3 regions of the Solibacillus sp. FSL W7-1324 genome follow, and region 3 is predicted to be linked to each of the others. Evidence: riboswitches for the same ligand, from Rfam matches in the RefSeq annotation. Region 3 holds a riboswitch; each other region holds the start of a gene.

Region 1 (10,904 bases), 1.6 Mb from region 3:
TATTACATGATAAAAACAATGGTTCTGAATTTACACCGTTACACCACATTGAAGGTGCAAAAGCATCATTCTCAGTTTATAACTCACCACTTACAGAAGCAGGTGTAGTAGGTTTCGAATACGGGTATAATTTAGAAAACCAAAATGTATTATCTGTATGGGAAGCACAATTCGGTGACTTTGCAAACATGGCACAAGTAATGTTTGATAACTTCATCTCAAGTGCACGCGCTAAATGGGGTCAAAAATCTGGATTCGTACTTCTTTTACCACATGGTTATGAAGGCCAAGGTCCAGAACACTCATCAAGCCGTATGGAACGATTCCTGCAGTTATCTGCAGAAAATAACTGGTTCGTAGCGAACTGTTCAAATGCAGGCAACTACTACCACTTATTACGCCGTCAAGCTGCATTATTAGGTACTGAAGGTGTACGTCCATTAGTAGTGGTTTCTCCCAAATCACTTTTACGTCACCCACTTGCTGCAGCTACTGCTGAACAGCTTGCAAACGGTCGCTTCCAAGAAGTAATCGAGCAAGAAGGTTTAGGCAAAAACACAGAAGCGGTTGAAAAAGTAGTACTTGGTACTGGTAAAGTAATGATTGATTTAGCTGAACGCGTGAAAGACGGCGAAGGCTTAGATCACTTACACATTGTTCGTGTTGAACAAATTTATCCATTCCCTGCACAACAAGTGAAAGATATTATCGCTCGTTTCCCGAATGTAAAAGAAATCGTTTGGGTACAGGAAGAACCGAAAAACCAAGGTTCATGGACATATGTTCTTGAAACATTATATGATATCGCAGAAGGCAAAAAAGTGCGCTATGTAGGACGTCCTGCAATGAGCTCAACTTCTGAAGGTGATGGCGATTCACATAAAGCAGCACAAGCGAAATTAGTGAACGAAGCACTTGAAAAGTAATAAATGATTTGTTTAAAAAGAGCTGCTTCTATTTAAAATAGAAGTGGCTTGCTATACAATGGATGTGTAGCGTAATTAAAGGAGGATATGAACGTGGCTGAAATTAAAGTCCCTGAATTAGCAGAATCAATTACTGAAGGTACAATTGCCCAGTGGGTGAAAAAAGTTGGAGATCGCGTAGAAAAAGGCGAATTCATCGTTGAGTTAGAAACTGATAAAGTTAATGCTGAAATCATCTCTGAAGAAGCAGGCGTTTTAAAGCAAATTTTAGCTGAAGAAGGCGATACTGTATTAGTAGGACAAGTAATCGCAGTTGTTGAAGCTGGCGAAGGCGCAGCACCTGCACCAGCAGCTAAAGAAGAAGAAGCTCCTAAAGCAGCTCCGGCTCCAGCAAAAGAAGAAGCTCCTAAAGCAGCAGCACCTGCACCAGTTGCTGCCGAAGAAACTTCAAGTGAGCGTGTAATCGCTTCACCGGCAGCTCGTAAATTAGCTCGTGAAAAAGGCATCGACTTAGCAGCAATTTCACCTGTTGATCCACAAGGTCGCGTACGTGTACAAGACGTTGCAGCTCATGGTACAGCACCAGCAGCTCCTGCAGCATCAGCTACTCAAGCACCAGCAGCAGGTAACGGTCCAATGATCTTTACACCAGCAGCTGACACAGACCGTGTAACAGTTGAAAAAATGAGCCGTCGTCGTCAAACAATTGCAAAACGTCTATTAGAAGTTAAGCAATCAACTGCAATGTTAACTACATTCAACGAAATTGATATGACGAACATTATGGCTTTACGTAAACGTAAACAAGATGAGTTCGTGAAAGCTAACGATATTAAATTAGGCTTCATGTCATTCTTCACAAAAGCTGTAGTAGCAGCATTGAAGAAATATCCATATGTAAATGCACAAATTAACGGTGATGAAATTCACTTAAACAACTTCTTCGATATCGGTATTGCCGTATCAACTGAAGAAGGTTTAGTAGTACCAGTTGTTCGTGATGCAAATGCGAAAAACTTTGCTGAAATCGAGAAAAACATTGCAGAGTTAGCTGGAAAAGCACGCGACAAAAAATTAGGCTTAAATGACATGGCTGGCGGATCATTTACTATCACTAACGGTGGTGTATTCGGTTCATTAATGTCAACACCAATCATGAACGGTACTCAAGCTGGTATTTTAGGTATGCACTCAATCGTAAACCGTCCAGTAGCTGTTAATGGTGAAGTTCAAATTCGTCCAATGATGTACGTAGCATTATCTTACGACCACCGTATCATCGATGGTAAAGATTCTGTTGGCTTCCTGAAAACAGTTAAAGAAATGATCGAAAACCCAGAAGATTTATTATTAAATTCTTAATAGTATTTTCTCTACGAATGCGCGATACTTTATGTATTGCGCATTTACTTTTTTTACCTTAAAATTTCAGAAAAATGATTGTTGACGGAAATGTCGCAATAATGTAATATAAAACTTATCAATTTCATATTAAAACCTCACAATCTCGTGAGGTAGAGGCGCGATACTTAACAGTTTTATATGGAGCCATGAGCTGGCTGTGAAATATAAAAGAAGGAAATATCGCCGAAGTGTTGTAAATGCTCAATTTTACAATGCTGGGTCTGCAGTGAACAATTGCAGAACTGTCTCAATCATCTATATCCCTGATGGTTGAGTTGTGCTATCTCAAAATGGGAACTGTAGAGGATTCGGGCTAATTATAATTTAAACGACCTAAAGTTCTTCTTTTAGGTCGTTTTTTGCATATAATGTGTCCGAAATTTAACAAAAGAGGAGAGATTTTCTATGAAAAAGAGACTATTAATTTTACTGACAGCCATGACAATGCTATTGCTGGCTGCATGTGGCTCGAGCGAAGAAGGTACTACAGGCGGTTCTGATTCCGACAAAAAAGTGATTAAAATTGGAATGGAAGCAGCATATGCACCTTTCAACTGGTCACAAAAAGATGATGCCAATGGCGGAGTTCAAATTAAAGGTTCTAAGGAATATGCAGCAGGCTATGACGTTGAAATCGCGAAGAAAATCGCTGAAGGGCTGGACATGGAACTTCAAATTGTTAAGACAGACTGGGATGGCTTAATTCCATCATTACAATCAGGTGCCATTGATCTAGTAATTGCTGGTATGTCACCAATGCCTGAACGTAAGGAAGTAGTTGATTTTACAGAGAACTATTATACAAGTGACTATGTTATCGTTGTAAAAGAAGACGGCCCATATGCTAATGCAACTTCATTATCTGACTTTGCAGGTGCGAAAATTACTGGTCAGCAAGCGACAACACACTATGATGTAATCGATCAAATCGAAGGTGTTCAAAAACAAGTAGCGGCAACTGATTTTGGTGCAATGCGTGTACAATTACAGTCAGGCGCAATTGATGGATATGTTTCAGAACGTCCAGAAGGTATCTCTGCTGAGATGGCACTGAATAACATCAAATACATCGTACCTGAGCCAAACTTCGAAGCAGACGAAGCATCAACAGCTGTAGCAGTAGGTTTGAAAAAGGGTTCTGATTTACGTGAACAAATTAACAAAGTTTTAGCTGAAATTTCGGAAGAAGAGCGTCAACAATTAATGGAAGACGCAATTGCAAATCAACCAGCAGCACAATAATCGTGTTGGATTAACAGTTTTAATGAGGTTGTCTTGCCGGCAGACGGAAGACAACCTTTTTCTATTAAAATGATCATTTCGTACATAAATAATATAAACAAAGATAGAAACGGAGGACAAGGCGATGGCATTTTTAGATTCATCATGGAACTTGTTTACGGACAACTGGGATTTATTTGTACGAGGCGCATGGACAGCACTGCTCTTGGCAATTATCGGGACGATTTGCGGAACGCTGATCGGATTTTTCATAGGGATTATGCATACAATTCCACAACGCAAAAAAAATATTAAATCAGCACTATTGAAGGTCGTTAATTTTATTTTAACGGCATATGTGGAAATTTTTAGAGGAACGCCAATGATGGTACAAGCGATGGTCGTATTTTACGGTCTTGTCTATTTAGGCATCGATATTGACCGCTTTTTAGCAGCTTCTATTGTCATCAGTTTAAACACAGGCGCCTATATGGCCGAATATGTTCGCGGTGGTATTGTATCTATTGATAAAGGACAATTTGAAGCTGCACAGGCGATTGGTATGAATCACCTGCAAACGATGATTCATATTGTGCTGCCGCAAGTAGCGCGCAATATTTTACCTGCAACAGGGAATCAGTTCGTTATGAATATTAAAGATTCATCTGTATTAAGTGTCATTTCGGTAGTGGAGCTGTTCTTTACAGCGAATTCGATCGCAGGCAGTAACTACAAATACATCGAAGCGTTCTTTATCGCGACGGTATTATACTTTATCATGACATTTACTGTAACTCGTTTCTTACTATTATTCGAGAAAAAGATGGATGGCCCGTCTTCATATAAAGTGGAACTTATTACAGGCAACAAGCTAGATAAGGATGGTGAATAAGATGGCAGTTGTAATTGATATTAACCATTTAAATAAAAAATTCGGTGATCACGAAGTTTTAAAAGATGTTAATTTCCAGGTAAACAAAGGGGAAGTCGTAACATTGATCGGCTCTTCCGGTTCAGGGAAATCTACACTGTTACGTTGCATTAATTTACTGGAAACACCAACAGCAGGCGAAATCATCTATAATGGTGAGAATATTTTAAATGACGGTCATCAAATTGAAAAGTACCGTACGCATTTAGGTATGGTATTCCAGCAGTTCAATTTATTCAATAATCTGGATGTGCTAAATAACTGTATTGTTGGTCAAATTAAAGTGTTGAAACGTTCAAAAGAGGAAGCCGAACGAAATGCGATGAAGTATTTGGAGCTTGTCGGCATGAGTGCCTATAAGAATGCGAAACCGAAACATTTATCCGGTGGACAGAAACAACGTGTTGCCATTGCTCGTGCATTAGCAATGGATCCGGATGTAATGCTGTTTGATGAACCGACATCAGCGCTTGACCCTGAAATGGTAGGGGAAGTATTAAAGGTAATGCGCCATCTGGCAGACCAGGGGAATACAATGCTGATTGTTACTCATGAAATGGAGTTCGCCAAAGAAGTATCAGACCGGATTGTATTTATGGATAAAGGGGTTATCGTTGAAGAAGGCCCTCCGGAACAATTGCTCGTAAACCCGAAACACGACCGTACAAAAGAATTCTTGAAACGAACATTACGGTAAAAGCAATAAGCTCGCAGTTAACTGCGAGCTTATTTTCGTGAATTCCATTCGCTTATTATTATAAATACAATTGCAAAAGCAATGGCAATCGCGAAAAACCACATCGGAACACTACCAAATACCATTATTTCCACCTCTGTTTGTGAGTTTAACATGGAAAAGTTGTTCTATCAAATATCTCAAACAGCGATAAATTTAGGAGTTTAACTTGAATGAGTTCATTTAGAAACAAGAAAAGTTGATTTTTACTACAACTCGCTTTCCACTGGCAGGAAAATCATATAAAATAGGAGAGTATCGATAATAGATAAAAGTGAGGGAACAATATGTTACATTTAAATTGGAAAGATGCGCCGACAATTCGCACAGTAAAATGCGTACATACAGATGCATCGAAATATTTAGTATCAAATGTTTTAACAGTAGGTAAAGAGTATGAAGTGAAAAACGAAACAGAAGAGTTCATTTTTGTCATCGACAATACAGGTGAAGTTGGCGGTTTCTACAAAGAATACTTCGCTTAAAATAAAAGGTGTGCGAAAAGTCATTATGGCTTTTTCGCACACCTTTTTATTTTTGCTCTAAGATTGTATGTTCGATTGCGTGACGCTTTTCGTCTGTTTCAACGTGCACCCGTAATGTATCCTCAATATCGTGCAGCAATTGCATTTGGGTCTGTTTAAAGCGGTCAATATCACTATGAGATAATGCTGGTCGGTTTGCCGCTTTTTTGGACACTTCCAGCATTTTGCCGTTCTTACGCATTAATTGTTCCGATGCATCCATCAGACGCTCCTGGGAACGTATTGCTCGACGCTGATTGTTCATATTTAATAACATCGCTATTTGCGACTGCCATAAAGGAATCGTCGTCATAATCGAACTTTGAATTTTTTCGATCAGCATTTGATTTGTTTGTTGAATCATCCGGATTTGCGGGGCATACTGGATTGCCACTTCACGGGACAGTTCCAGGTCATACATACGGCGGTCAATCCATTCGATTTGCATTTCAATATCTTTCAATTCATGCTGTTTAAATGGATTTTGTCCTTCTACAATTTCTTTTTGAAGTGCAGGTAACACAACATCGCGCATATGCTGTTTTTTTATTTCCAGTGTTGCAATATAAACATTAATTTCCTGAAAATAATCTTCATTGATCGCATACAGTTTATTTAAAAACTGATAATCGTTTAATAATGCATTTTGGTTATATTCCAGTTGGATACTTAAGCGGTCAATCCGTTTACTTAACTTATTGTAATGGGTCATAATTTCTTGAATAGACTGTGTGGAACGACTGAACAGTTTAGCAAAAAAACCTTTTTCCTGTTCGATTAAAGCATCCGGGTCAATCATTTCCAAGTGCTGCATCAAATCGGATAATACTTCACCGACTTTCCGTACATCTTTGCGCTGAATATACTGCAGCATCTGGGTCGTGAACTTTTTTAATGCTTCTTGCGCCGGCAAACCAAATGCCAGAACGGTTTCATAATTTTTTGGTTCTAAATTTTGGGCCAGCTGCAATGCCCGTTGTTTCATGTCATTTGATAATGATGCGAAAAGCGGTGAGGCTGCATTGTTTGCAACATTCACCGCAAATTGTTCTTTACTTACTTGCAAGTCAACGTTTTCACTCACTGTAAAGGCATCAAATGGATTATTTGTCATATTCATTTGTTACTCACCGCCGATTTTTAATCGATCTTTACGCTTTTCATTCGACAACTTTGCAAAGTCGAGTTCGATTTTCAAGTTTTCGATATCCGAAGATAAAGCACTTTTCAAATCTGATTCCATCGTAATTTGCAGTTCTTTTAAAGTTCTGCGTGTATCTTCCAATGCTAAATGCACTTCAGTACCAGGCACCTGCTCTTTTGTCAGTAACGTGTATTTATCGGACAGCTGTACGGCTGACGGCAAGTGTGCATAGAAGAAATCTTCCACTGCATAAAACTTGTGTGGATTTGTCTGTACAATATTGATGATGCGTTTTGCCAGTTTTTGCATTTCATTGATTTGCTTGAACGAACGTACCGAACGCACTCGGACATATTGCTGATTTAATGCCTGAATATGTGAACGGGCCTGTTTTAATTGTGCTTCGATTAAATTGTATTCCGATTTGGAAAGCCCAATTTTTTTACTCTGTGTCGTTTTCTGAATAGCGTAAGTTACTTTATTGCTGATGAAATATGCTGCTGCTCCAAGAGGTAATGCCAGCATCGTTGTCATTCCGGTAAAATTAACAAACGTAAGTGTGACTGCTGTGGAAAAAACTAATACATTAATTAGATGCCGTGTTAGAAAATTTATAGGACCAAGCATTTTCATACCTCCTTTACTCGATACTATTGATACGTATGAAACGTAAAAAAGTTTCAATTTTACTTACTATATTGCAGAATAATCAACAGAATTAATTATTACATACCAAATATTTCAACCGAAATTGAAATGGCGGCTTTTTATTAATCGTAACAAGTTTTGGCTCTATTAAAAAGTAAAATGATTTGGAAAGCAGCACAATTATTTTGATTTCCATTCTTCCCCTAATATAATAAGCATTATTAGACATCACAGACAAAAGTGTATAAAATATAGAGAAAGAAAGGATAATGTATATGTATAAAATTATTTATATGAAGGCGGATTATGAGCCTTGGTGGCAATTTGACGGTTGGGAAGAGTATATCGTATCAACAGATCAATATGATACAGAACATCAATTCCAAATGGCATTGAATCATTTGCTTACTCAATTTCGAAACAAATATGAGTTTGAAGCACATAAAAATGAACGATTTTATGCATTTTGGTCTGAGGATGAATGTGAATTTTGTGAAGCGTGTGATGACGATGCCCAAATTTATCACGGTATAATTGTTTTGACACCAGAAGCGATTACACAATAATAACTGCATTTGATTGAAAATTTGCTTAATTTACCAAATGGTAATTGACAGTCATTATTATGATATATATACTATATTTAACAATTGAAAGATTGACCGAATACAATGGCTTCACATATTACAAACAGTAATCGAGTTAGTGGATCGGTACTCTTGTAATATGTGTTTTTTTATTTGGTTTTTTAATTGTTAACTTTTATTTTTGGAGGTATTTATTGATGAAACAAGGTACAGTAAAATGGTTTAACTCAGAAAAAGGTTTTGGCTTCATCGAGGTAGAAGGAGAAAACGATGTATTCGTACACTTTTCTGCAATTCAAGGTGAAGGTTTCAAAACATTGGAAGAAGGACAACAAGTGGAATTCGAAGTTGTAGATGGCAACCGCGGACCACAAGCATCTAATGTAATCAAATTATAATTGTACAAATTCCGAAGCTGCGTATTCATTTACGCGGCTTTTTCTTTTGCATTACAAATATTTACATATAGTGATATAATTTAGGGAAAACTGAAGGAAGGTTGAGATTCCAATACGAAAAGTACATAGTTTAAGTATTAAGAAAAAAAGAATATTAACATGGGGAATTATTATTATTTTAATATTAGCTGGTTTGTTTGCAACGTTTTATGAGAAAAAGCAAAGTAAAGAAACCGATGAACAAGTGAACGTTCTTGCGGAAAGTCAAGATAATAAAAAACCCCTATTCGAGACATATTTAAAAATTAATCAATATGAGAAATTCTACCGAGATGGAAATATACAATCAAAAGAAGCGGTAAAGTCTTCTGCACTAAGTGAAGCGATATCTAAATATGCACTGATCGATTATTTACAGCAGCCAAATACTACGTTAAGTGATGAAAAGCGCCAATTACAGCTGAAAATTTTAGATGAGCAAATTACATATGACATGCAAAATCCACTATTAAAACAATATTTTGAGAAGATGTTCCAAGAGCTTGAAATTAGCAAACAGGACTATATCGAGGAGTATTTACTCGTTAATAAAGAACATGAAATTTTAGAAAGGAATATGTTTGATTCGGGTACAATCTATCCAAAAGGCGACCAGGAAGACTGGTATGCAAAGAAGTTGGGAATATCTTTTGATTATCAGGAATATTTAGCTGTAAGTGAATTTATTCATATTGATTCTACTGGGACAGATTTAGATTTGCCTTTTACAGTTTCTACTTATTATCTTGATTTCGCTAAAAATCAGGCTGGAGAAATTATTCTCGCTTCAGAAGATTTTAACCGGCATCGGTTAACAGAAGAACAAACCCGTTTGATTTACCTGATAGAAAAAAAGAACAACTTTCAGGAAATGGCAAGGTATAATTTCAAACAATATCAAAATGCAATTGAGCAAGAAGCAGCTGCAGGAAATGAAAATCCGGCAGTTGTGAATGATTTGCTGAAATTCTTTGAAATCGCGGAGCGGAGCATAGATTGGGAACTAGGGGGAGAGTTACATTATCAGTATAATGAAATACCTTCATTTGATCCCAGCAAGCTGCGGAAGCATAAGGGTATTACATTACAGTTGTTTGAATATGAAAATTATCACTTGGATGAAAATATTCCTAATAAATCGTTTGCTTATCGAATGGCAAATGAAGAAGTAGGGGAGATCTATGGATTATTTAATTATTTGAAGCAGGATTTCGATATAGAAATAGATGAAACAGCACGTATTAAAGCACGTGAACAGCTTGATAAGTCTCTAACAGAGCAAATGGAAAATCCTTATTTTAAAAAATATATGGATGATCTACTGAAGAATTTGGATATTTCATTATCTGCATATATCGATGATTATTTGTTAGTGAAGGAAGAGTATAAATTACTTTTAAAACGAATGAAGGAACAAAATATCGGGCTTGATACAAATCGTCGGTATAATAAAGGCTGGACCGAAGCGCGTTACCGAATGGCTGCAAACTTCACATGGGAATATAAATTTGACAAAATGTGGTCGATGAATGATGGGGAAATTGTTGAGGCACTGGTGCCGCAACCTGAATTATCATTTTCCTTACCGGATTATGCACCACAAATCGGTAGAAATACTAAAGGACAATATGTTTTCACTGAGGATTACCCGCTTACGATCTATTTGTCGGATGAACAGCAAATATTCTTTGATCTGCTTGTGCAAACGTTTGATTTACCGGTCCTTTCCCGTTATTCCATTACACAATATATAGAAAAACTGGATCAATTAAAGGCTGATGAAAAAAAGAAAAAGCAATTGCATGAACTACTCGACATTTATAAAAATACGATTACCGAATAACGTTCAAAATAAAAAGAAGGAGCATTCCTGTTAGAAGGATTTTCGGGGACTTGAAAACAAAAAAGCCCTCCTGTATGATGCTTGAGTGTCAACCGGAAAATTGACTCGCACATCCACAGAGAGGACTTACAACAATGAATTTTAATACGAATGAAAAAATTAATCAAGTTTCTGAAAATACACTAGTAATCGGTATCGATATTGCGAAGCACAAACATTTTGCTTGCGCTATTGATGATCGAGGCCGAGTGCTCCAAAAATCATTTCCTATTACACAGTCACGCATTGGATTTGAAGGCTTTTATGAGCGCTTACTCGCTCTAAAAACCACTCATGAAAAACAGGAAATCCTCGTTGGTTTTGAGCCAACAGGACACTACTGGATGAACTTGGCGGCGTTTCTGACAAGCTACGGAATACCATTCGTGATGGTCAATCCAATGCACGTCAATCGTTCCAAGGAATTGGACGACAATCTTCAAACGAAAAATGACCAAAAAGAC
Region 2 (10,904 bases), 2.3 Mb from region 3:
TCGGATCAACGGTTCAATCGGTTTACCTTGGCCAAACACAGAAGCGGTTATTTTACGTTCAGGTGAAGCAGAAGTATTGCCTGTAGGTGAAATCGGCGAAATAGCGGTAAAAGGACCGCAAGTTATGAAGGGCTATTGGAATCGTCCTGAAGAAACAGCGATGACATTTACAGATGGCTGGTTTTTAACAGGGGATTTAGGTTATATGGATGAAAAGGGTTATTTCTATGTTGTTGACCGCAAAAAAGATATGATTATTGCAGGTGGATTTAATATTTACCCGCGTGAAGTAGAAGAAGTGCTGTATGAGCATGAGGCGATCCAGGAATGTGTCGTTGCCGGTATACCTGATCCGTATCGCGGAGAAACCGTTAAGGCGTATATTGTTCTTAAAGAGGGTAAATCAGTTACAGACAAAGAACTGAACGAGTATTGCCGTAAAAACCTGGCTGCTTATAAAGTGCCTCGTTTCTATGAATTCCGTCAAGAGCTGCCGAAAACAGCAGTCGGAAAGATTTTACGCCGTACATTGATTGAAGAAGAAAAACAGAAAATGGCACAACAAGAAGCAAAATAATTAATTGTTTAGCAAACTATTGACAGAATGCAGAACAAACTATAATATGAAAACATGAATGAATGGTCATTCATGTTTTCATATTTTTTTTGGTGGTGATCTGCTTGAAACGAAACAAACCCAAATATATGCAAATAGTAGACGCGGCAGTCATTGCTATAGCAGAAAACGGCTATCATCAAGCCCAGGTATCCAAAATAGCCAAACAAGCCGGGGTTGCTGATGGTACAATCTATTTATATTTTAAAAACAAAGAAGATATTTTAATTTCTGTATTCCAGGAAAAAATGGGTATTTTCGTAGAGAATTTACAGGCTATAATAAAAAGTGGGGAAACTGCTTCCGATAAGTTATGTAAAATGATCGAAAATCATTTCCGTGTTCTATCAAGTGATCGCCACTTGGCAACAGTAACTCAGCTGGAGTTACGCCAATCGAATAAAGAAATTAGACTGAAAATTAATTCTATTCTAAAAGAATATTTAATTTTACTAGATCAAATTTTAATCGAAGGTATGCTAAATGGTGAATTCAACCAGACGATGGATGTTCGTATTGCGAGACAAATGGTGTTTGGCACAATTGACGAAATTACGACAACTTGGGTAATGAATGAAAATCGATATGATTTATTAGAGCAAGCTCCGAAAGTAAAGCAATTACTGCTAAACGCACTAAAAGCATAAAGGGGATGTAGAGGATGGAGTTTCTAAGTTGGAAAGTAGAAGAAGGGGTAGCAATTGCAACAATTTCAAGACCACCAGCAAATGCACTTTCACAAGGCTTGATCCAAGATGTGAATGCACTTTTAGACGCTGTAGAAAATGATGAAAATGTACGTGTTATCGTCTTACATGGCGAAGGACGGTTCTTCTCTGCAGGTGCGGATATTAAAGAGTTTACGAGTGTACAGTCAGGAGAAGCATTTACAGGATTGGCGAAAAATGGACAAGATGTATTCGAGCGTATTGAAACATTCAGTAAACCGGTTATCGCCGCGATCCACGGTGCAGCATTAGGGGGCGGATTGGAACTTGCGATGGGATGCCATATGCGCTTTGTAACCGCATCGGCAAAATTAGGCTTACCTGAACTATCACTAGGCTTAATACCTGGATTCGCAGGAACACAGCGATTACCACGTTATGTTGGTGTAGCAAAAGCAGCGGAAATGATGTTTACAAGTGACCCGATTACGGGGGCTGAAGCTGTTGAGTGGGGATTAGCAAACCGTGCTTATTCCGATGAAGAGCTGTTGCCTGAAACATTGAAAATCGCTAAAAAAATTGCGAAAAAATCACCAATCGCGCTTAAAGCAGCGATCCAAATGCTGAATTACTCGAAACCATCATCTTATTACGATGGTGTAAATGCTGAAGCAAACAGCTTCGGTGAAGTATTTGTTTCGGAAGATGCTAAAGAAGGTATCAAAGCATTTATTGAAAAACGTGAGCCAGTGTTTACTGGCAAATAAAAAAATGTATTCTTCCCTGTTTTTCGGGATTAAAATTAAAAAGCTTTTAGGAGGTCTAGATTATGAATATTTTTGTATTAGTAAAACGTACTTTTGACACAGAAGAAAAAATCGTCGTATCAGGCGGTAAAATTCAGGAAGATGGTGCAGAATTCATCATCAATCCATACGATGAGTACGCAATTGAAGAAGCAATTCAAAAGCGTGACGCATTAGGCGGTAAAGTAACAGTTGTGACAATCGGTGGCGAAGATGCGGAAAAGCAGTTACGTACAGCTTTAGCAATGGGTGCCGATGAAGCGGTATTGATTAATACAGAAGATGATTTAGATGAGCTTGACCAATATTCTTCAGCTTATATTTTAGCGGAATATTTAAAAGACAAAGAAGCAGATTTAATTTTAGCAGGAAATGTAGCGATCGATGGTGGTTCAGGACAAGTTGGCCCGCGCTTAGCAGACCTGCTGGGCATTAACTACGTAACAACAATTACTTCATTGGAAATCGAAGGCACGAACGTTAAGATTGTGCGTGATATCGAAGGGGACGCTGAAGTATTAGAAACATCATTACCATTATTAGTAACAGCTCAACAAGGTTTAAACGAGCCGCGTTACCCATCTTTACCGGGGATTATGAAAGCGAAGAAGAAACCGCTTGCAGAACTGGAATTGGATGATTTGGATATCGATGAAGACGATGTTGAAGTAAAAGTAGAAACAGTTGAAATTTACTTACCGCCACAAAAAGCGGCTGGTCGTGTTTTAGAAGGTGATCTTTCTGCACAGGTAAAAGAATTAGTAAACTTACTTCATAACGAAGCAAAAGTAGTCTAATAGAAGTCAACTAGCGTACGAAAATTTTTACGAAGATGGTAATGGAGGGATATTCTATGTCAAAGAAAGTTTTAGTGTTAGGTGAAGTTCGCGAAGGGAGCTTACGTAACGTTTCATTCGAAGCAATTGCAGCAGGTTTACAAATCGCTGACGGCGGTGAAGTAGTAGGTTTATTAGTTGGGGATGCAGTAGCTGAATTAACACAGGAATTAATCGCATACGGAGCGAGCCGTGTTATCACAGTAGAACATCCACATTTGAAAAACTATACATCTGACGGATACAGCCAAGCAATTTTAGCAGTAATAGAACAAGAAAATCCAGAAGCAATCGTTTTCGGTCATACTTCTTTAGGTAAAGACTTATCGCCAAAAATTGCTTCACGCTTACAATCTGGTTTAATTTCAGATGTTACGGAAATTCAGGGAGCAGGCGATGATACAGTATTTGTTCGCCCAATCTACTCTGGTAAAGCATTTGAAAAAGTAAAAATCAAAGAGGGTATTATTTTTGCGACAATTCGTCCAAACAATATTCCGCCATTAGTAAAAGACGATTCTCGTTCTGGTGAAGTATCATCAGTATCAGTTGATATTACAAATTTACGTACAATCATCAAAGAAGTTGTACGCAAATCAACTGAAGGTGTAGATCTTTCAGAAGCGAAAGTAGTAGTTGCAGGTGGTCGTGGTGTTAAATCAGAAGAAGGTTTTGAGCCATTAAAAGAGCTTGCTAATTTACTAGGTGGAGCAGTTGGCGCATCTCGTGGTGCATGTGATGCTGAATATTGCGATTACTCATTACAAATCGGCCAAACTGGTAAAGTTGTAACACCTGATTTATATATCGCTGCAGGGATTTCTGGTGCGATCCAGCATTTAGCTGGTATGTCGAACTCAAAAGTGATTGTTGCGATCAACAAAGATCCAGAAGCGAATATCTTTAAAGTAGCAGACTACGGTATCGTTGGCGACTTATTCGAAGTAGTGCCAATGTTAATCGAAGAGTTTAAAGCACTTAAAGTAAATGCTTAACAAGTGATTAGGGGCTTCCTTCTTTTGAAGGGAGCCTTTAATTTTTATAATGGTGAGGTATGTATGGTGTGAAGAAAAACGGATATCGTATAATGCATTAAATTGTTTAAATAAAGGGTATAGTTCTTCTAATATCCTCTAAAATCCATCGGAAACAACGGCTAAATTTGAGGGTCATGATATTCCCAAGCATTTTACTACTGTTTAATTGGGAAAACATGCTATACTACAACCATATGTTATTTAAGGAGGCTATTTAATATGGCAATTGTACACGCGACAGATCAAACATTTCCACAAGAAATTTCAAACGGCACAGTTTTAGTAGACTTTTGGGCTACTTGGTGCGGACCATGTAAAATGATCGCTCCAGTTCTTGAAGAATTAGATTCAGAAATCGGTAACGATGTTAAAATCGTAAAAGTTGATGTTGATAACAACCAAGGTACTGCTGCTGATTACCAAATCATGTCAATCCCATCATTATTATTATTCGTAGATGGTGAATTAAAAGCAAAAACTGCTGGCTTCATGCCAAAAGAAGCTTTAGTTGATTTCATTAACGACAACAAATAATTAAACCATTGACCATTCAAACGCCAAGGCGTTACTGATATGTCAACAAGCCGTATGCCGTATAAGGTGTACGGCTTTTTTCTTATACCCCAATCAGTTAAAATAAAAGAAAGGACATATTAAACAGGTGAGAAAATGAATGCAATCATAAAAGCAAAACTAGAAATACTGCCAAATGAATCAGGTTGCTATATTATGAAAGACCGTCAAGGCACGATTATCTACGTTGGTAAGGCGAAAGTATTGAAAAATCGAGTACGTTCTTACTTTACGGGAAGTCATGACGGGAAAACTGCAAGACTAGTCAGTGAGATTGAAGACTTCGAATATATTGTGACTTCAAGCGATTTGGAAGCCCTTATTCTGGAGCTGAATTTAATTAAGCTGCATGACCCGAAGTATAATGTAAAACTAACGGATGATAAAACGTATCCTTATATAAAAATAACGAATGAACGATACCCTCGTATTATTACGACAAGAAAAGTGAAGAAGGATAAAGCGAAATATTTCGGTCCGTATCCGAATGCCTATGCGGCGAACGAAACGCGTAAATTACTGGACCGTCTGTACCCGCTTCGTAAATGTACGCATCTGCCTAACCAGGTGTGCCTGTACTATCACTTAGGTCAATGTTTGGCACCGTGTGTAAAGGATATTGAAAAACAGGTGTATGATGAAATGATTGATGAGATTTCGAAGTTCTTAAATGGGGGCGTCGAAGAAATACAACAAGACCTTCAGCAAAAAATGCTGGATGCAGCCGAAAATCTGGAGTTTGAGCGGGCAAAGGAATTCCGGGATTTGATTGCCCATATTGATCAGATTATGGAAAAGCAAAAAATCGTCACAGATGATTTAAGCAACCGGGATGTATTTGGCTATGCAGTGGAAAAAGGCTGGATGTGTGTTCAGGTGTTTTTCGTGCGTCAAGGTAAACTCATTGAGCGGGATGTTTCGGTTTTCCCGATCTATAATGAGCCGGAAGAGGAATTTTTAACATTTGTCGGGCGTTTTTACGAACAGCCGCATCATCTATTGCCAAAAGAGATTTTTGTACCGAAATCGATTAACGAAACAATTTTACAAAAGCTTTTGAATGTGAAGGTACTGACACCAAAGCGCGGTTCCAAAAAAGAGCTTGTTGATCTGGCGATGAAAAATGCGGAAATCGCCATTCATGAGAAATTCCAGTTGATTGAACGTCAAGAAGAGCGGACAGTAGGGGCTTGTGAAGCGCTTGCTGAAGCAATGCAAATTCCGTTGCCGCTTAGAATAGAGGCGTTTGATAACAGTCATATGCATGGTGCAGACCCGGTATCGGCGATGGTTGTTTTCATCGACGGGAAGCCTGCGAAAAAGGAATACCGGAAATATAAAACAAGGGAAGCGGCCAAGCATGATGACTATGGTGCGATGCAGGAAGTCATTCGACGTCGCTACACACGTGTACTGCGAGAAAACCTGCCATTGCCTGACCTGATTCTTATCGATGGGGGAAAAGGACAGATGGAAGTCGCACGTGAAGTAATTGAAGACGAACTTGGCTTAGTCATCCCGATTGCAGGACTTGCTAAAGACGAAAAGCATAATACGTCCCAGCTTTTATTTGGTACGCCTCCGGGAGTTGTACCGTTGAAGCGTACAAGTGACGGCTTCTATTTATTGCAGCGTATTCAAGATGAGGTTCACCGATTTGCGATTACATTTTTACGTCAGCAGCATCAAACGAATGCCATTACTTCTGTTCTTGATGGGATTGAAGGAGTGGGTCCGAAGCGGAAGCAGCAGCTTATGAAGCATTTTGGATCAGTGAAAAAAATTCGCGAAGCTAGCGAGCTGCAGCTGCAGGAATCAGGAGTACCGGCAAAATTGGCGGAAGTCATCTATCGTCATTTTCATGAAGCACCATTGAATAAAGAATAGGGTTGTGCTAATATAAAAGACAATTCAATATTTACTAAGATAGAGGCGCAGTATTCAACAGTACATTGCTCGAGGAAGAACAATTCCATTGACAGCAATCGAAAGGGGGTCCTGCCGAAGTGAAGTGCGTATTGTTCGCGCAGTTTGCTGGTTTTGCATTTAAGAGATGTAAAACTGTCAGAGCTTTATGTTCTGGAGGGCTATCCTGAAAAACTTATAACTATTATTTGTATTGACGGCGGCTTTCCATGAACATGGAAAGCCGTCTTTTTTGTTTTCGAATTTAAGGAGGGAAAAGAATGGAGACAGTTGTAGTAAAGTTTGGCGGTCCGGCATTGACTACACCGGAAAAAATCGTACACCTAGCTAAAAAAGTGATAAAAGAGCAAGGGCGTGGCATAAACTTAGTCGTTGTCGTTTCTTCAATGCCCGCTATACGACGAGAATTGAGACAATATGCTGCTGAAATTACCGATGAGCCGTCGAAACGGGAAATGGATGCACTTGTCTCATCAGCAACACAAATAACAAGTGCGATGCTTGCAATGGCGATTCAGGAGCATGGAGGCAAAGCTGTCTCTTTAGCTGGATGGCAAACAGGTATCCATACAAATCAAAAGCATGGTAACGCACGGATCGATAATGTCGATAGTAAACGAATTCAGGAACATTTGGCATTAGGCGAAATCGTCGTCGTAGCAGGTTTTCAAGGAGTTACGGGGACAGACAATATTTCAACATTCGGCAAAGGAGGTTCTGAAACTTCAGCGGTTGCACTTGCGGTTGCCCTCGAAGCAGAGCGTGTCGAGATTTTTTCATCGGTTGAAGGGATTTTCACAGCAGACCCAGAAATTGTAAAGGGATCTAGGAAACTACCGGAAGTTTCTTATGATGAGATGTTGGAATTTGCAAATTTAGGGGCTAAAATATTGCACCCACGTGCGGTTGAACTTGCCAAAAAATACAATATACCGCTCATTGTACGTTCTTTCGTACAGGACGTGGAAGGCACTTTTATTAAAGGGGATGTAGACATGGAGAAAAACTTACTTGTACGCGGGATAGCCTACGAATCGGATATTATTCGTTTGACGATCGGCTATGATTCGTATGAAACCGCGTCATTGGCAGAAGTGTTTAGTGTTTTAGCAGAAAATGATATCAATGTGGATATTATTGTTCAAGCAGTCATTGATGGCGTGAAGCCGACCATTTCCTTTACAATTTCCAAGGATGAGTTTGCGGAAGCATTACGGGTTTTGGAAACTAGTAAATTATCACTTGGATTTAGTTTTGCAGATTTTGAAGTAGGTTTAGCGAAAGTATCGATTATCGGTTCTGCGATGGCATCCAATCCGGGGGTGGCAGCTCGCATGTTTGCACGTTTGGGACGCGAACATATTCCTGTAAAAATGGTCAGCACTTCGGAAATTAAAGTGTCTGTCGTTGTACCACAGGAAGAAATGGTTCGTGCTGCGAATGTGCTGCATGAGGAATTCGATTTGGCAATGAAAGAAGTAACCGCTTCTTAAAGTAATAGCTGGAAATGAGCTGAAGTAGCTTATTTCCAGCTTTTTTATTGTGTAAATTTGCATCTTCACCAATAGATAATTATGATAAGTTGAAGACTAAATTTTCTCTTTTAAATCCCATTTTAACGTAAATTTTACGATGTGTTTGTCATTGTCTTTTTCTTCATAGCATTCCGTCAAATAGCCAAGCTGTTTTTGCTTCTGCTCTGCCAAAAAGCCGGCTTCAAGACGGAAACAACGTTGTACAATATTAAGTGGCAATTCCTCAGATGTCGAAAGTATGTAGTGAAGTTCGTCCTTCGTTTCCTTTTCCAGAATTAACTGGCCCCAGCCAGCTTCCATGAAAAATGAAGGCAGTTCATCCATTGAAAATAATGGGAACTTTCTTGCAATTTCTTTACCTGCCCAATATAAAACATCTTCTTCATGCTTTCCTAAAATAGAAGGAAGAAGATGGTCACGAATGATTTCGTAGCCAAAAGTTGGAATCGTTTTCATTTTGTACCCTTCCATATAAAAAACCTCTTTCATAAATTTTCGTATAATTTTCATTCTTTCGTGAAGAAAAGAGTTATAAGCAGAAAAAACGGTTCTCAAAACAGCGTAAAACCGTCTTTAAAATGATTATAAAATATCCTGCGTTGCCTTGACGCTAGTATCTGTTGAGAGTACAATGGACATGTCATAATATTGTACCATGATGAAATGCGCAGTCAACATCCCAACTTTTACAAATTTGAGGCGTTGCGCATGTGTATTTCAAGTACTAAGGGGGGTAACAGTTTTGTCGAAAGATCGTGAATTTTTATGGCGCCGCTTACACTCGTTACTAGGTGTAGTTCCTGTCGGGTTGTTCTTGGTGTTCCACTTATTTCTGAACTTCACTGCAATTGGCGGTGAGGAAACTTACAATAACGCTACAGGTGTTATGGAATTACTTCCACACTCGTTATTGTTAGCGATGGAATGGATTATTATCTATATTCCATTAATGTTCCACGGATTCTATGGAGTGTATATTGCTTTTACAGCGACATACAACACGGGACGTTTCAGCACATTCCGTAACTGGATGTTTGCATTGCAACGTTTCACAGGGATCTTCCTTGTAATCTTCATTGCGTGGCATATTTTCCAAACACGTATCCAAAAAGCATTAGGTGCTGAAGTTGAATTTAATATGATGGTTGAAATCGTTGATAATCCATTAATGTTAGTATTCTACATTTTAGGTATCGTTTCAGCAGCATTCCACTTAGCGAACGGTTTATGGTCGTTCTTAGTAAGCTGGGGTATTACACAATCTAACAAATCTCAACGAATCGCAACTTATGTTACATTGTTAATCTTCGTAGTATTAGCAATCGTTGGTGTTGCAGCTATCTTAGCATTCGTTTAATCACTTAACTTAGTCACTACTACATAGTTAAGTACCTAGACGGAATGGAATATGAGTAAAAGTTTTAGCAATTAATGAGGAGTGAGAAATAATCATGGCAAAAAGTAAAGTTATCGTCGTTGGTGGCGGTCTTGCTGGCTTAATGGCTACGATTAAAGCAGCTGAAGTTGGTACTGAAGTTGAATTATTCTCGTTAGTTCCGGTTAAACGTTCACACTCTGTATGTGCACAAGGCGGAATTAACGGAGCAGTTAATACAAAAGGTGAAGGGGATTCTCCATGGATCCACTTTGATGATACAGTTTATGGTGGTGACTTCTTAGCGAACCAACCTCCAGTTAAAGGTATGTGTGATGCAGCACCAGGTATTATCCACTTAATGGACCGTATGGGTGTAATGTTCAACCGTACTCCAGAAGGTTTACTTGACTTCCGTCGTTTCGGTGGTACGTTAATGCACCGTACAGCATTCTCTGGTGCGACTACTGGTCAACAATTATTATACGCACTAGACGAGCAAGTTCGTTCACACGAAGTAGCTGGTTTAGTTACGAAATATGAGCACTGGGAATTCCTTGGTGCAGTGCTTGATGACGAAGGCGTTTGCCGCGGTATCGTAGCACAAGATTTACGTAGTGAAGAAATTCGCTCATTCCGTTCTGATGCTGTAATTATGGCAACAGGTGGTCCTGGTATTATCTTCGGTAAAACAACTAACTCAGTAATCAACACTGGTTCTGCAGCATCGATTGTTTACCAACAAGGTGCAACATATTCAAATGGTGAAATGATTCAAATTCACCCAACAGCGATTCCTGGAGACGACAAAAACCGTCTAATGTCTGAATCTGCTCGTGGTGAAGGTGGACGTGTATGGACGTATAAAGACGGTAAGCCTTGGTACTTCCTAGAAGAGAAATATCCAGCTTACGGTAACTTAGTACCACGTGATATCGCAACACGTGAGATTTTTGACGTGTGCGTAAATCAAAAATTGGGTATTAACGGGGAAAACATGGTATACTTAGACTTATCCCATAAAGATCCTCATGAATTAGATATTAAACTAGGTGGTATCATCGAAATCTACGAAAAATTCGTAGGTGATGACCCACGTAAATTACCGATGAAAATCTTCCCAGCGGTACACTATTCAATGGGTGGATTATGGGTTGACTATGACCAAATGACTGAAATCCCTGGTTTATTCGCTGCAGGTGAATGTGACTACTCACAACACGGTGCAAACCGTTTAGGTGCGAACTCATTATTATCAGCGATTTACGGTGGTATGGTTGCAGGTCCCAATGCTGTTAAGTACATTAAAGGACTTAAAAAGCATGCAGAAGATTTACCTGAAGAAATCTATACGCGTCGCGTACAGGAAGAAACAGAAAAATGGGAAGCTATCCTAAAAATGGATGGTACAGAAAACGCTTACTTACTACACAAAGAGCTTGGTGAGTGGATGACTGACAACATGACTGTTGTACGTGTAAACGCAAAATTAGAAGAAACTTATGCGAAATTAACTGAACTTCAAGAGCGTT
Region 3 (10,904 bases):
TAACGCCGATAGAAAAGGCAAGCGAAGTGTCTTTTAATGAGCTGATTGATGTGCTTGCAATATTAGGGAAGGCTATCCGTAATGCTTGTGGAAAAACAATACGCGAGAACGTTTGCCACCCTGTCATACCAATTGACTGTGCTGCTTCAGCTTGCCCATAGTCAATCGATTGAATTGCGGCACGGAATATTTCTGCAAAAGCTGCTGCATTACTAAGTGTGTATGTAATGATGACAAAGATAAAAGCATCCATTCGTGTAATATTGATGCCAAACATTCCTACAAGAAGAGGTAGCCCATAAAAAACTAAGAATAATTGGATTAAAATCGGCGTCCCACGAATAAATGAAATATAAAGTGTAGCGATTTCTTTAAGAACAGGGATTTTATAGAGACGTGGAACGGCAATGATGATTCCAAGAATAAGCCCAAAGAAAATCGATAACAGAAGTATTTCGATTGTAATGTGTAAGTAGTTTAGCAATTTTGGAATGGCATCAAATACATAGCCAATATCGAAGAAGCTCGACATTCATCATTACCTCCTTTTTTAAAGTTCAACCGAGAAGTCGGCACCAAGCCACTTTTCACTTAATTCTTTAACAGTACCATCTTCAATTAACTCTTCTAATATTTCATCGATATCGGCAGCAAGTTTTTCGTCTTGCTTATTCAGCATGAAAAAGATTTCCGAGAAAATTAATGGTTCGCCAACCAGCTTCAATTGTGCATCAGATTCACGATTAAATATTTCTACTGAAAAAGGGAATTGGAAAATTGCCTGAATTCGATCTGTTTTTAATTGGTTTAGCATATCAGGTGTTGACGTTATATATGTTAACTCTGTGTCCAGGTTATTTTTTGCTACATAATCTTCAACAAAAAGAGCTGCATTACTCGTTGGTGCAAGCCCAACTGTTTTTCCATTTAAATCATCAATAGAATGAATATCAGTATTTTTTTCATTGACTACAACATGGGTAGGAACCGCATTGTATGGCTGTTTATTAAATAAAAACTTCTCTTCACGCTCAGGGTTTTTAGCCATATTGTGTGCAATTAAATCAATTTTTTCAGTTTCTAAACTTAGAAGTAAGTTGGAGAAATCCATCACTTCAAAATCAAATTCATATTGAGGTAAACGTTGATCGATTTCTTTTAATAACTCGATATCATAACCTGTTAAATTACCATCTTCATCATAGAAACAAATATTGATAAACTGTGAACCTGTACCAATAACAACTTTTTCTGCGTCTGCATTATTATTGGCATCTGTCTTAGCGACATCTGAATCATCGCCGCATGCCGCTAGTAAAGCACCAGATAATAAAATGGATGATAGTAGTTTTTTGTTCATTAGCCATTCACCTCTTGAGTTACTTTCAATGCTTTTTCTAAATGCTCAATACCTAGCTCTGTCACGCCTACATATGAATTTTCCTGTCCGATTTCAACAACCGGCACATAACGAATGCCATATTTAATTTCTAAAATATCACGATAAGTGTCGTTATTCGTAACATCAACTACTCTATAATCAATTTGCTTTTGCTTTAAATATGTTTTAACTTCTTCGCAATAAGAACAACCATCTTTAGACCAAACAATTACTTGTGTCATTTTAATTTCCCCCTATTATACAGTCACTGCCGAGAGCAGTTTTTTTGGACTAAGCAGCTCATATGACATACGGCGTGCTTCATGGTTTTTAATGGGTGTATGAAGAATAAACTCCGTTACACCTAATTCGTAATAATGATCGAATGTTTCTTTAATTTTTGATGGTGTACCGCTCAAAATATTTGCTTCATAACGTTTTACTTCAAAAGCCTCCCCTGATTGCTTACCGTAGTCTTCAGCCGCTTCCTTTGTAGTAAGTGTTAGTGTACGACCACTTGCTAAATGCACTTTATAAATTTCATGTCCTTCCGCGTAAGTGTGGGCGGATGCTTCGTCTTTAGCGGCTATAACAGCAAATGCGACACCAAATTTCCCTTTTGGAGCATGCTTTTTATAAGCGGCAATAGCGTCAATGAGGGTTTGCTTATCACTATTAATAAATTGAGCAAATACATATGTGAAGCCCAATTGACCAGCATACTCAGCACTTGAAACACTACCACCTAGCAAGATGATTTCTGGGGCGATTTCGGTTGTTGGGGTTACTTCCAACTTAGCGAAACGATCCTCTTCCGGAAGGCTGTTTTCAATAAAGCCCTTCAGTAAGCGAAGGCGTTCATTAAAATCATTATCGATACTTTCAGATACACCATATTGTAAAGCGGCTGTAGCTAATGGGAGTCCACCGGGTGCTTTTCCTACTCCCAAGTCTACGCGGTTTCCTGCTAAGTTCGTTAAAACATTAAAATTCTCCGCTACTTTATATGGACTATAGTGGGAAAGCATAACACCGCCGGAACCTACCCGTATCTTATTGGTTTTTGCAAGAATATAGCTGACAAGTACTTCTGGAGAAGAACTCGCCACTTCATGTGAATGATGATGTTCAGAAACCCAAAATCTTTTATACCCAAGCTTTTCTGCTAGCTGGGCAAGCTCGACTGTTCTAAGAAGAGTTAATGCATTAGATGCGCCTTCTATAACAGGAGCCTGATCTAAAATAGATAAGTGATAGCCCATTTTTTCATTCTCCTTATATATCAAATGTAAGTTCCGGTGTTAAACGTTTTAGAAATTGTTTTGTCCGGTCATGTTTTGGTGTATTAAAAATGACTTGAGGCTCGGCTTCTTCTAAAACTACACCACCATCCATAAAAACAATGCGGCTGGACACTTCTCGTGCGAAATTCATTTCATGTGTGACGATAATCATCGTTATTCCGGATTTTGCTATTTTCCTAATAACATCTAATACTTCACCGACTAACTCCGGGTCTAGGGCAGATGTTGGCTCATCAAATAAAATAACTTCTGGATTTAGTGCCAGTGCCCTCGCAATACCGACACGCTGCTGCTGCCCACCTGATAATTCGCTTGGATAGACATGCGCTTTATGCTCGAGACCTACTTTTTTTAACAGCTCTAATGCAATTTCCTTTGCCTCTTTCGTTGATTTTTTTTGGACAACAAGTAAGCCTTCTGTAATATTTTGCAAAACTGTTTTATGTTGAAATAAGTTATAGCCTTGGAAAACCATCGCGGTCTTTTTTCGCAATGCAATAATTGCCTTTTTAGAAGCATTTTTCGAATTAAGTGATAAATTATCAATCGTGATTGTGCCTTCGTTTGCTTTTTCTAAAAAGTTAATGCAACGAAGTAACGTTGTTTTTCCTGAGCCACTAGGACCCAAAATCGAAATAATATCCCCCTTATTTACTTCAAGGTCAATCCCTTTTAAAACTTCTATTTTGCCAAAGCTTTTATGAATATTTTCAAGCTTGATCATTCGGAGGCCCCTCCTTAACTTATTTGATAAGCTGTTTCTTATAGCGGTTTTCTTTAATTGGTAAACCTAAGTTTTCGCGTAAAGTCGAAGCAGGGTAGTCTTCACGGTAATAACCTTTTTCTCGTAAAATCGGTACAACTTTTTCAACGAAATCTTCCAAAGTATGTGGTGCAACCGTCGTAATAATAAACCCGTCCGCTGCATCTGCTTCAATCCAGCGAATTATCTCATCGGCAATATGAACAGGTGTACCGATGAAATTCGAGCGCGGTGTTGCTTCGCGAAGGGCGACTTCGCGTAATGTTAGTTTTTCTTCTTTTGCATACTGCTTAATCCGATCGGTAAACGCTTGGAAGCTGTTCCGTCCCAACTCGCCAAGTTCAGGGAATGGGGCATCAATATCGTATTGACTGAAATCGTGATGATCGAAATAGCGGCCTAAATATGCAAGTGCTTTTTCATCAGATACTAGTTCGGCAACTTCCCAATAACGCTTTTCTGCTTCTTCAGATGTATTTCCAATAATAGGGGAAATACCTGGGAACAGTTTTAACTGCTCAGGATCACGCTTTGCATTTATCGCAGCCTCTGTTAGTTTTTGTTTGAAAAGCTGACTTTCCTCAAGTGACTTTGGTGCTGAAAATACTGCATCTGCATCTCGAACTGCCAGAGCAATTCCTGAAGGAGATGAACCAGCTTGGAAAATAACCGGCTGACCTTGGCTCGATCGTTGAATATTTAAGGGGCCACGAACATTGAAATATTTCCCTTTATAATCAAGTACATGAAGCTTATCTTTATCGAAAAATAAATCTTTATCTATATCTGCAATAAAGGCATCATCTTCCCATGAATCCCATAGTCCTTTTACAACATCTAAATATTCTTTAGCAATCTCATAACGTTCGGCATGTGATGGATGATCTTCAACTTTTTTGTTGAAATTTAATGCCGTACTTTCCAATGGAGTTGTAACGACATTCCAACCAGCCCGACCATTACTAATCAGATCAAGTGAAGCAAGCTGTCGAGCAACATTAAATGGTTCGCTGTAAGAAGTGGAAATTGTACCAACTAAACCGACATTGTTTGTAACAGAAGCCAGCGCTGATAAAATGGTTACCGGTTCAAAGCGATTTAAAAAATGTGGTATTGACTTTTCATTTATAAATAGACCATCTGCAATAAAAACAACATCAAATTTCCCTCGTTCTGCAACTTGCGCTTGTTGTGTATAAAATTGTATGTCAACACTCTGCTTTGGGTTTACTTCGGGATGTCGCCAGCTTGAAATATGACCTCCTACACCATGTATCATTGCACCAAAATGTACTTGTTTTTTAACCATGATGCCATCTCCTTTAATTCCTATTGATTTACTAAACTTTATTGTTAATGAATCGTATCATTATTCTGTCAATTGTTACAAGGGGGGTATTGATAGAAAAATTCTATCAGTGAAAGTGGAACTTATGGTGCAGCAAAGGGGAGAAGGCATAAAAAAACATCATTTAATAAAATGATGTTGAGAAGTAAGAACTTTTATATTTAGAGTGTTCGGATTTCCATTTGAATTTTGCGATACAGAGCAACAATTTCCTGAGCATACGGTAAAAAGTGCTGTCCTTCTTTAGATAAACTTAAACTGCGTCCAGACCGAATGAACAATTGTACATTTAAACTTTCTTCAAGTGATTTGATGCGTGCTGAAATGGTAGGTTGAGAAAGAAATAAAACATTTGCTGCTTTATGTACACTTTTATATTCAACAACGTATATAAATGATTCAATATGATCTATATTCAAACTTACCCTCCTCTTTATAATAAAGTTTATAAGAATAGTTGGTTTAAATGCAAGGGTATATATTATTATATTCCGAATTTCCCTTATATTTACGTTAATTCTTTTTTTATGAAACTTATAACATTCCTAAACAGTAAATAATATCAATGATTATTTCAAAAGGAGGTTCAAGATGAAACGTAAAATCCTTTTCGCAATCATCGGGGCACTGCTCTTACATATTCTATATTTTGCAATACAGCTGTTAATAGGGTTAGTTCAAACATTTTTCTACAAACCGCAATTTGCGCCGGATACGGTTGGGTTGCAATCTGAGTTGGCATTCGGATTTATTAAAGAAGGCTCCCCGTTATTATTGCTTGGGAGCTACATTGGGATAGCAATCCTTATATTTACTGTACTTAGTTTGAAAAAACAAGGCACGAACAGCATTTCCCAAAATCAACGACGCTAAAGTTTAAATGATACAGGAAGCGGCAAATCAGCGAGTGATAAATGGAGGAGATAGTTTAAAAAGACTTTATGAACAAATTTAGTCATGTATGAAATATACATGTTTTAATCGGTTGTTGTTTCATTGTGTTTCCTTTTCCAAGAGGCCAAAATAAGGCTAGAAGGGGATGAAATAGATGGCAACAACGACTTCAATAGTGCATGAACGTATAGATTTCCTTACTTTATATAAAAAAGAAACAAATCAGACAGAAGAGTGGCTGAAAAAGCGTTTGGAAGATGCCCAGCATTCGGACTTTATTTTATCGACAGATGAGCTTACATACGGGGCGCGAGTTGCATGGCGCAACAGCAATAAATGTATCGGGCGTCTGTTTTGGAATAGCTTAAACGTGTTTGATGAGCGCCGATTATTAAATGAAGCTGAAATTTACGAAGCACTTCTTAACCATATTGATTTTGCGACCAATAACGGGAAAATTAGACCGGCTATTACACTGTTTGAACCGGACCGTGTACGAATTTGGAATCACCAGCTCATCCGCTATGCCGGCTATGAAACAGATAGTGGGATTGTCGGAGATTCCGATTCGATCGAGTTTACGAAAATATGTGAAAGCCTTGGCTGGCGGGGTGCACGTACAAACTATGATGTACTACCACTTGTCATTCAAGTTGATGACCGGGATCCTATGTTTTTTGATCTTCCGAAAGAGTGTGTGCTGGAAGTGGCGATCACCCATCCGGAATATGATTTTTCATCATTAAATATAAAATGGTATGCAGTTCCGATTATCTCGAGTATGCGTTTTAATATTGCCGGCACCGATTTTCCGGCAGCCCCGTTTAACGGGTGGTATATGGGGACAGAAATCGGTGCGCGCAACTTGGCGGATACGTACCGTTATAATTTCCTCCCGGAAGTAGCGGAAGCAATGGGACTGGATACTGCAATGAATACATCGCTTTGGAAGGACCGTGCACTTGTTGAATTGAATGTTGCGGTTCTTCATTCCTATAAAAGGGCGGGTGTTAGTATTGTCGATCATCATACAGCAGCCCAGCAGTTTCAGCTGTTTCAAATGCAGGAAAATAAAAGCAACCGCGATGTAACCGGCAACTGGGTTTGGCTAGTACCGCCATTATCTCCTGCAACTACGGATCTTTATCATGAACCAATTGCCAACACGCTAAAAAAACCAAATTACTTCTACCAAAAGCAGCCATATTAAAACAGGTGTGCAGAAAGCCTCTGCACACCTGTTTCTTTACCTTTTATTTAATATAATTTGGATCAATTCATCACGATCGATTAAATAAACGTCATTGATGTCGGCAAGTTTTTCGGCCTGGCGTGTAAAATGACTGTTTGTGACAACCCATGCTTCAGTTGCTTCGTACATTTTTACCGCTCCGATAATTTCCTGAACGGCTTTTACACCGACCGTACCGGAATAGCGTTTTGCCTGGACAGCGATAATATCTTTTCCGTCCTTTAGAATAAGGTCTGCACCGTAGTCACCGCTCGTTGCGGTATAGCTCACTTTAAAACCTCGTCGCTTAAATAACTCTCCTAAAAATCTCTCGAAATCCTCACCGGTCATTTTATCGACTTCGCGAATGCCGGATTTTCGTAACTTCCTCGTCTTCAGCGATTTTAGCCAAATTTTAAACGCGATATATAGTACGAAATAAGCGACAATTCCATAGCCGATGCCTTCAGCTGTTTGTGTGACATAAAAACCAGCTGCACCAGCCGAGGCGATGAAAAACAGCGGGATAACCGGCAGGCGTTTTTTATTTCGTCTTCTCTTTTTACGCAATAGTTCTGTACTCCTTTTATTTACTAAAGCTATTATATCATAAAAAGGGTACATACGTTTGGTTATATCGTCCGATTGTTTGCGCTCATAAAAGAAGCAAAAAATAACAGTACAGAAATCAGGATAAACAGCATAACCGGGATTGACCAGCTGTCCGTCAAATCATGGACATAGCCGAACAGAATCGGTCCGATTGCGGCAATGAAATAACCGATTGATTGTGCAAACCCGGAAAGTTCAGCTGCATCATAGGCTGTCTCTGTACGAAGAGAAAACAGCATCAGTACTAAACCGAATGAAGCCCCACCTGCAAATCCCAATAAAATCATCCAGACGATGGCGAGACTTGTCCATTCCATCAACACACCAGTAAATCCAACTAAGTAACAGATCGTAAAGAAAACAACGATCGGTCGTTGCGAGGCAATTTTACCGGCGATAATCGGAATAATAAATGTCATCGGAATTTGCGAAAACTGCATAACGGACACCATCCAGCCGGAAGCAGTTGCATCAAGTCCCTGGCTAACGAAAATTTCCGGTATCCACGCGGACGAGCAGTAAAATATAAATGATTGAAAGCCCATTGCCCCAGCGACTGCCCAGGCAATGGGTGACTTCCACATATATGTTCTCTTCGTCTGCGAAGAGGGCATATGTAATTCGACTTTTTCCTGGCGCAAAATCGGCAGCCAGATTAGCAATGTAAGAATCCCTAAAATAATCGTAATACCTGCTGCGATTTGCCAGCCTGCGTTTGCGGCAATCGGGTAACTGAAGCCCGCAGCAATTCCGGAAGATGTGTTCATTGATACGGAATAAATTCCTGTTAATAAGCCAATATGTAACGGGAATTTCCATTTAAAAAAACTAGGTATCAGGACATTACCAAATGCAATGGCGATGCCGATTAATATTGTTCCAAAAACAAGTAATGACGTTGCTCCGAGCGAACGCATCAAAATTCCTGCACATAACAAAATGACCGAATAAAATAACGTCCACTCCAAACCGAATTTACGGGCAATACGCGGGGCAAATGGTGAAACGACCGCAAAGGCGATTAAAGGGATCGTCGTTAAAAAACCTGCTAGAAAGTTCGATATTCCGAGCCCATCCCGAATAAATGAAATAATCGGCCCGATTAATGTAATCGGTGTACGCAATGTTGTCGCAAATAAAAAGACGGCAATCATGAAATAGATGAGCGGTCGGTTAGATAGTATTTTTTTGCTGTTTTGATTTAGTTGCTCGGTGTCCATTTTAATTCTCCTTTTGATTAGTAATATATGTCCGAGTAGTATGAATACTCGCAAAAAACAGAATAATGGTGAAGCCATTGCTATCAAAAAAATGTTATGTTAGACTTTTAATCAATTAAATAAAACATTACCTCATGTAGATGTATGAGGTAGAGGTCGCAATCATTAAGACTAGTATAGCTGAGATTAAGAAGAATCGGTGAAGCTTTATGAAAGGAATGGTTGCCGAAGTGTTATTTTTCTTCTTGAAAATAATGCTGGGGCTGTTTCCGATAAGGAGCAGAACTGTCACATGTGTGAGCATGTGTTGAGCTATCTTTCAAGTTTGATGAGGTGTAAATATAACCATCACAAAAACTTGTGGTGGTTTTTCTTTTACACGGTCATTGAACAAAACAAAAAGGGAGTTTTATATTCATGGGTGAGATTAAGATAGACCAGCTCGGTAATAATAACGGGTTGAAAAAGAGTTTGAAAAGTCGCCATGTAACGATGATTTCGCTTGGCGGAACAATCGGTACAGGTTTATTTTTAGCATCAGGTGGTGCGATTGCACAGGCAGGTCCTGGCGGGGCATTACTTGCATATGCACTGATCGGTGTTATGGTGTATTTCTTAATGACATCATTAGGGGAAATGGCTGCCTATATGCCAACATCCGGTTCGTTTAGTACGTATGCAACAAAATTTGTTGACCCGGCTTTAGGCTTCGCGCTTGGCTGGAACTATTGGTACAACTGGGCAATTACAATTGCAGCTGAAATTGCGGCTGTTTCGTTAATTATGAAATACTGGTTCCCGGACAGTTCATCAATTTTATGGACAATTTTATTTATCGCAGTTGTTTTATCATTTAACTTAGCGTCAGTAAAAGCTTTCGGTGAAGCGGAGTACTGGTTTGCGATGATTAAAGTCGCGACAGTAATTGTGTTCATCATTGTCAGCTTCTTAATGATTTTCGGGATTTTAGGCGGGAACGATCCGGTCGGCTTCACTAACTTCGTGAAAGACGACGCACCGTTTAATGGCGGTTTCCTTGCACTTTTCGGTATTTTCCTTGCAGCCGGATTCTCATTCCAAGGTACGGAAATGCTTGGGGTAACGGCAGGAGAAACAGATGACCCGGGCAAAAACATTCCAAAAGCGGTACGTTCAGTATTCTGGCGTATTTTACTGTTTTACATTTTCGCAATCGGTGCAATCGGATTGCTTATTCCATATACGGATTCTCGTCTTTTATCAGAAGATATTGCGACAAGCCCGTTTACATTAGTATTTGAAAACTTAGGTGTGGCATTTGCGGCATCTGTTATGAATGCGATTATTTTAACGGCAATGTTATCAGCAGGGAACTCTGGATTATATGCAGCAAGTCGTATGCTTTATCAGTTAGCGGTTGACGGCAAAGCACCAAAACTGTTCATGAAAATTACAAAGCGCGGTATTCCAATGTATGCACTTCTTGCTACTTTGGCAGTCGGTTCATTAGCATTCCTTGCATCATTTTTCGGTGACGGTGTAGTGTACATTTGGCTATTGAATGCTTCCGGTATGTCCGGCTTCATCGCTTGGCTCGGTATTGCAATCAGTCATTACCGATTCCGTCGTGCCTATGTCGCACAAGGAAATTCATTGAGCGATTTACCATATGTATCGAAATTCTTCCCATTCGGTCCGCTATTTGCGTTTGCCCTATGTATGATTGTCGTGCTAGGCCAAAACTATATGGCATTCATGGGCGGAACGATTGACTGGTACGGTGTTGTCGTTTCATATATCGGCTTACCACTGTTTGCCGCTTTATGGTTTGGCTATAAATTTAAACACAAAACGAAAATCGTTCCTTTAGAGGACTGCGATTTATCGAACAAATAATTTCTGAAACGCAATGTGGCTAGTAGGCTGACATTGCGTTTTTTTGTTTTGAGGATTATTTGTCCTATAGTGAGGAATAAGTGAGAGTGATTGAGGATTATGCTAGACTGTTTGAGGATAATTTGTCTAAAAGTGAGGAATAATTTCCTCAAGTAAGATGGCTGCAAGAATGGTATTATAGAAGAAACAAAAATTGAGTAACACTGAACTATAAGGAAGTGAAAACATGCCTATTTCAAAAGGTTTCTATAAAAAAGTATATCCGTGGTTAAAAGG

What was found. Region 3 has a riboswitch for lysine ahead of MKY71_RS01280 (amino acid permease). Riboswitches for the same ligand answer to the same signal wherever they lie in the genome.
Positions count from the first base shown of each region.
Region 1: another riboswitch for lysine. It lies ahead of MKY71_RS08760 (transporter substrate-binding domain-containing protein); the one in region 3 lies ahead of MKY71_RS01280 (amino acid permease).
Region 2: another riboswitch for lysine. It lies ahead of MKY71_RS12410 (aspartate kinase); the one in region 3 lies ahead of MKY71_RS01280 (amino acid permease).

Region 1 is NZ_JBBOYH010000001.1:1,803,767-1,814,670, reverse strand. It holds gene MKY71_RS08770 (2-oxoglutarate dehydrogenase E1 component) at 1-926, shown strand, start outside; gene odhB (2-oxoglutarate dehydrogenase complex dihydrolipoyllysine-residue succinyltransferase) at 1,020-2,288, shown strand; lysine riboswitch at 2,434-2,621, shown strand; gene MKY71_RS08760 (transporter substrate-binding domain-containing protein) at 2,736-3,572, shown strand; gene MKY71_RS08755 (amino acid ABC transporter permease) at 3,697-4,443, shown strand; gene MKY71_RS08750 (amino acid ABC transporter ATP-binding protein) at 4,445-5,179, shown strand; gene MKY71_RS08745 (DUF6501 family protein) at 5,506-5,703, shown strand; gene MKY71_RS08740 (toxic anion resistance protein) at 5,750-6,862, opposite strand; gene MKY71_RS08735 (5-bromo-4-chloroindolyl phosphate hydrolysis family protein) at 6,866-7,513, opposite strand; gene MKY71_RS08730 (DUF1033 family protein) at 7,810-8,100, shown strand; gene MKY71_RS08725 (cold-shock protein) at 8,319-8,519, shown strand; gene MKY71_RS08720 (hypothetical protein) at 8,713-10,401, shown strand; gene MKY71_RS08715 (IS110 family transposase) at 10,536-10,904, shown strand, end outside.
Region 2 is NZ_JBBOYH010000001.1:2,499,932-2,510,835, reverse strand. It holds gene MKY71_RS12445 (long-chain-fatty-acid--CoA ligase) at 1-577, shown strand, start outside; gene MKY71_RS12440 (TetR/AcrR family transcriptional regulator) at 682-1,263, shown strand; gene MKY71_RS12435 (enoyl-CoA hydratase) at 1,278-2,051, shown strand; gene MKY71_RS12430 (electron transfer flavoprotein subunit beta/FixA family protein) at 2,114-2,887, shown strand; gene MKY71_RS12425 (electron transfer flavoprotein subunit alpha/FixB family protein) at 2,944-3,921, shown strand; gene trxA (thioredoxin) at 4,183-4,497, shown strand; gene uvrC (excinuclease ABC subunit UvrC) at 4,633-6,423, shown strand; lysine riboswitch at 6,456-6,634, shown strand; gene MKY71_RS12410 (aspartate kinase) at 6,723-7,955, shown strand; gene MKY71_RS12405 (YslB family protein) at 8,052-8,468, opposite strand; gene MKY71_RS12400 (succinate dehydrogenase cytochrome b558 subunit) at 8,740-9,354, shown strand; gene sdhA (succinate dehydrogenase flavoprotein subunit) at 9,449-10,904, shown strand, end outside.
Region 3 is NZ_JBBOYH010000001.1:244,287-255,190, forward strand. It holds gene MKY71_RS01225 (amino acid ABC transporter permease) at 1-532, opposite strand, end outside; gene MKY71_RS01230 (transporter substrate-binding domain-containing protein) at 551-1,360, opposite strand; gene MKY71_RS01235 (glutaredoxin family protein) at 1,360-1,623, opposite strand; gene MKY71_RS01240 (LLM class flavin-dependent oxidoreductase) at 1,639-2,643, opposite strand; gene MKY71_RS01245 (amino acid ABC transporter ATP-binding protein) at 2,657-3,409, opposite strand; gene MKY71_RS01250 (LLM class flavin-dependent oxidoreductase) at 3,429-4,757, opposite strand; gene MKY71_RS01255 (LysR family transcriptional regulator) at 4,958-5,215, opposite strand; gene MKY71_RS01260 (hypothetical protein) at 5,388-5,669, shown strand; gene MKY71_RS01265 (nitric oxide synthase oxygenase) at 5,845-6,900, shown strand; gene MKY71_RS01270 (restriction endonuclease) at 6,937-7,491, opposite strand; gene MKY71_RS01275 (CynX/NimT family MFS transporter) at 7,554-8,753, opposite strand; lysine riboswitch at 8,896-9,076, shown strand; gene MKY71_RS01280 (amino acid permease) at 9,171-10,628, shown strand; gene MKY71_RS01285 (RNA 2'-phosphotransferase) at 10,855-10,904, shown strand, end outside.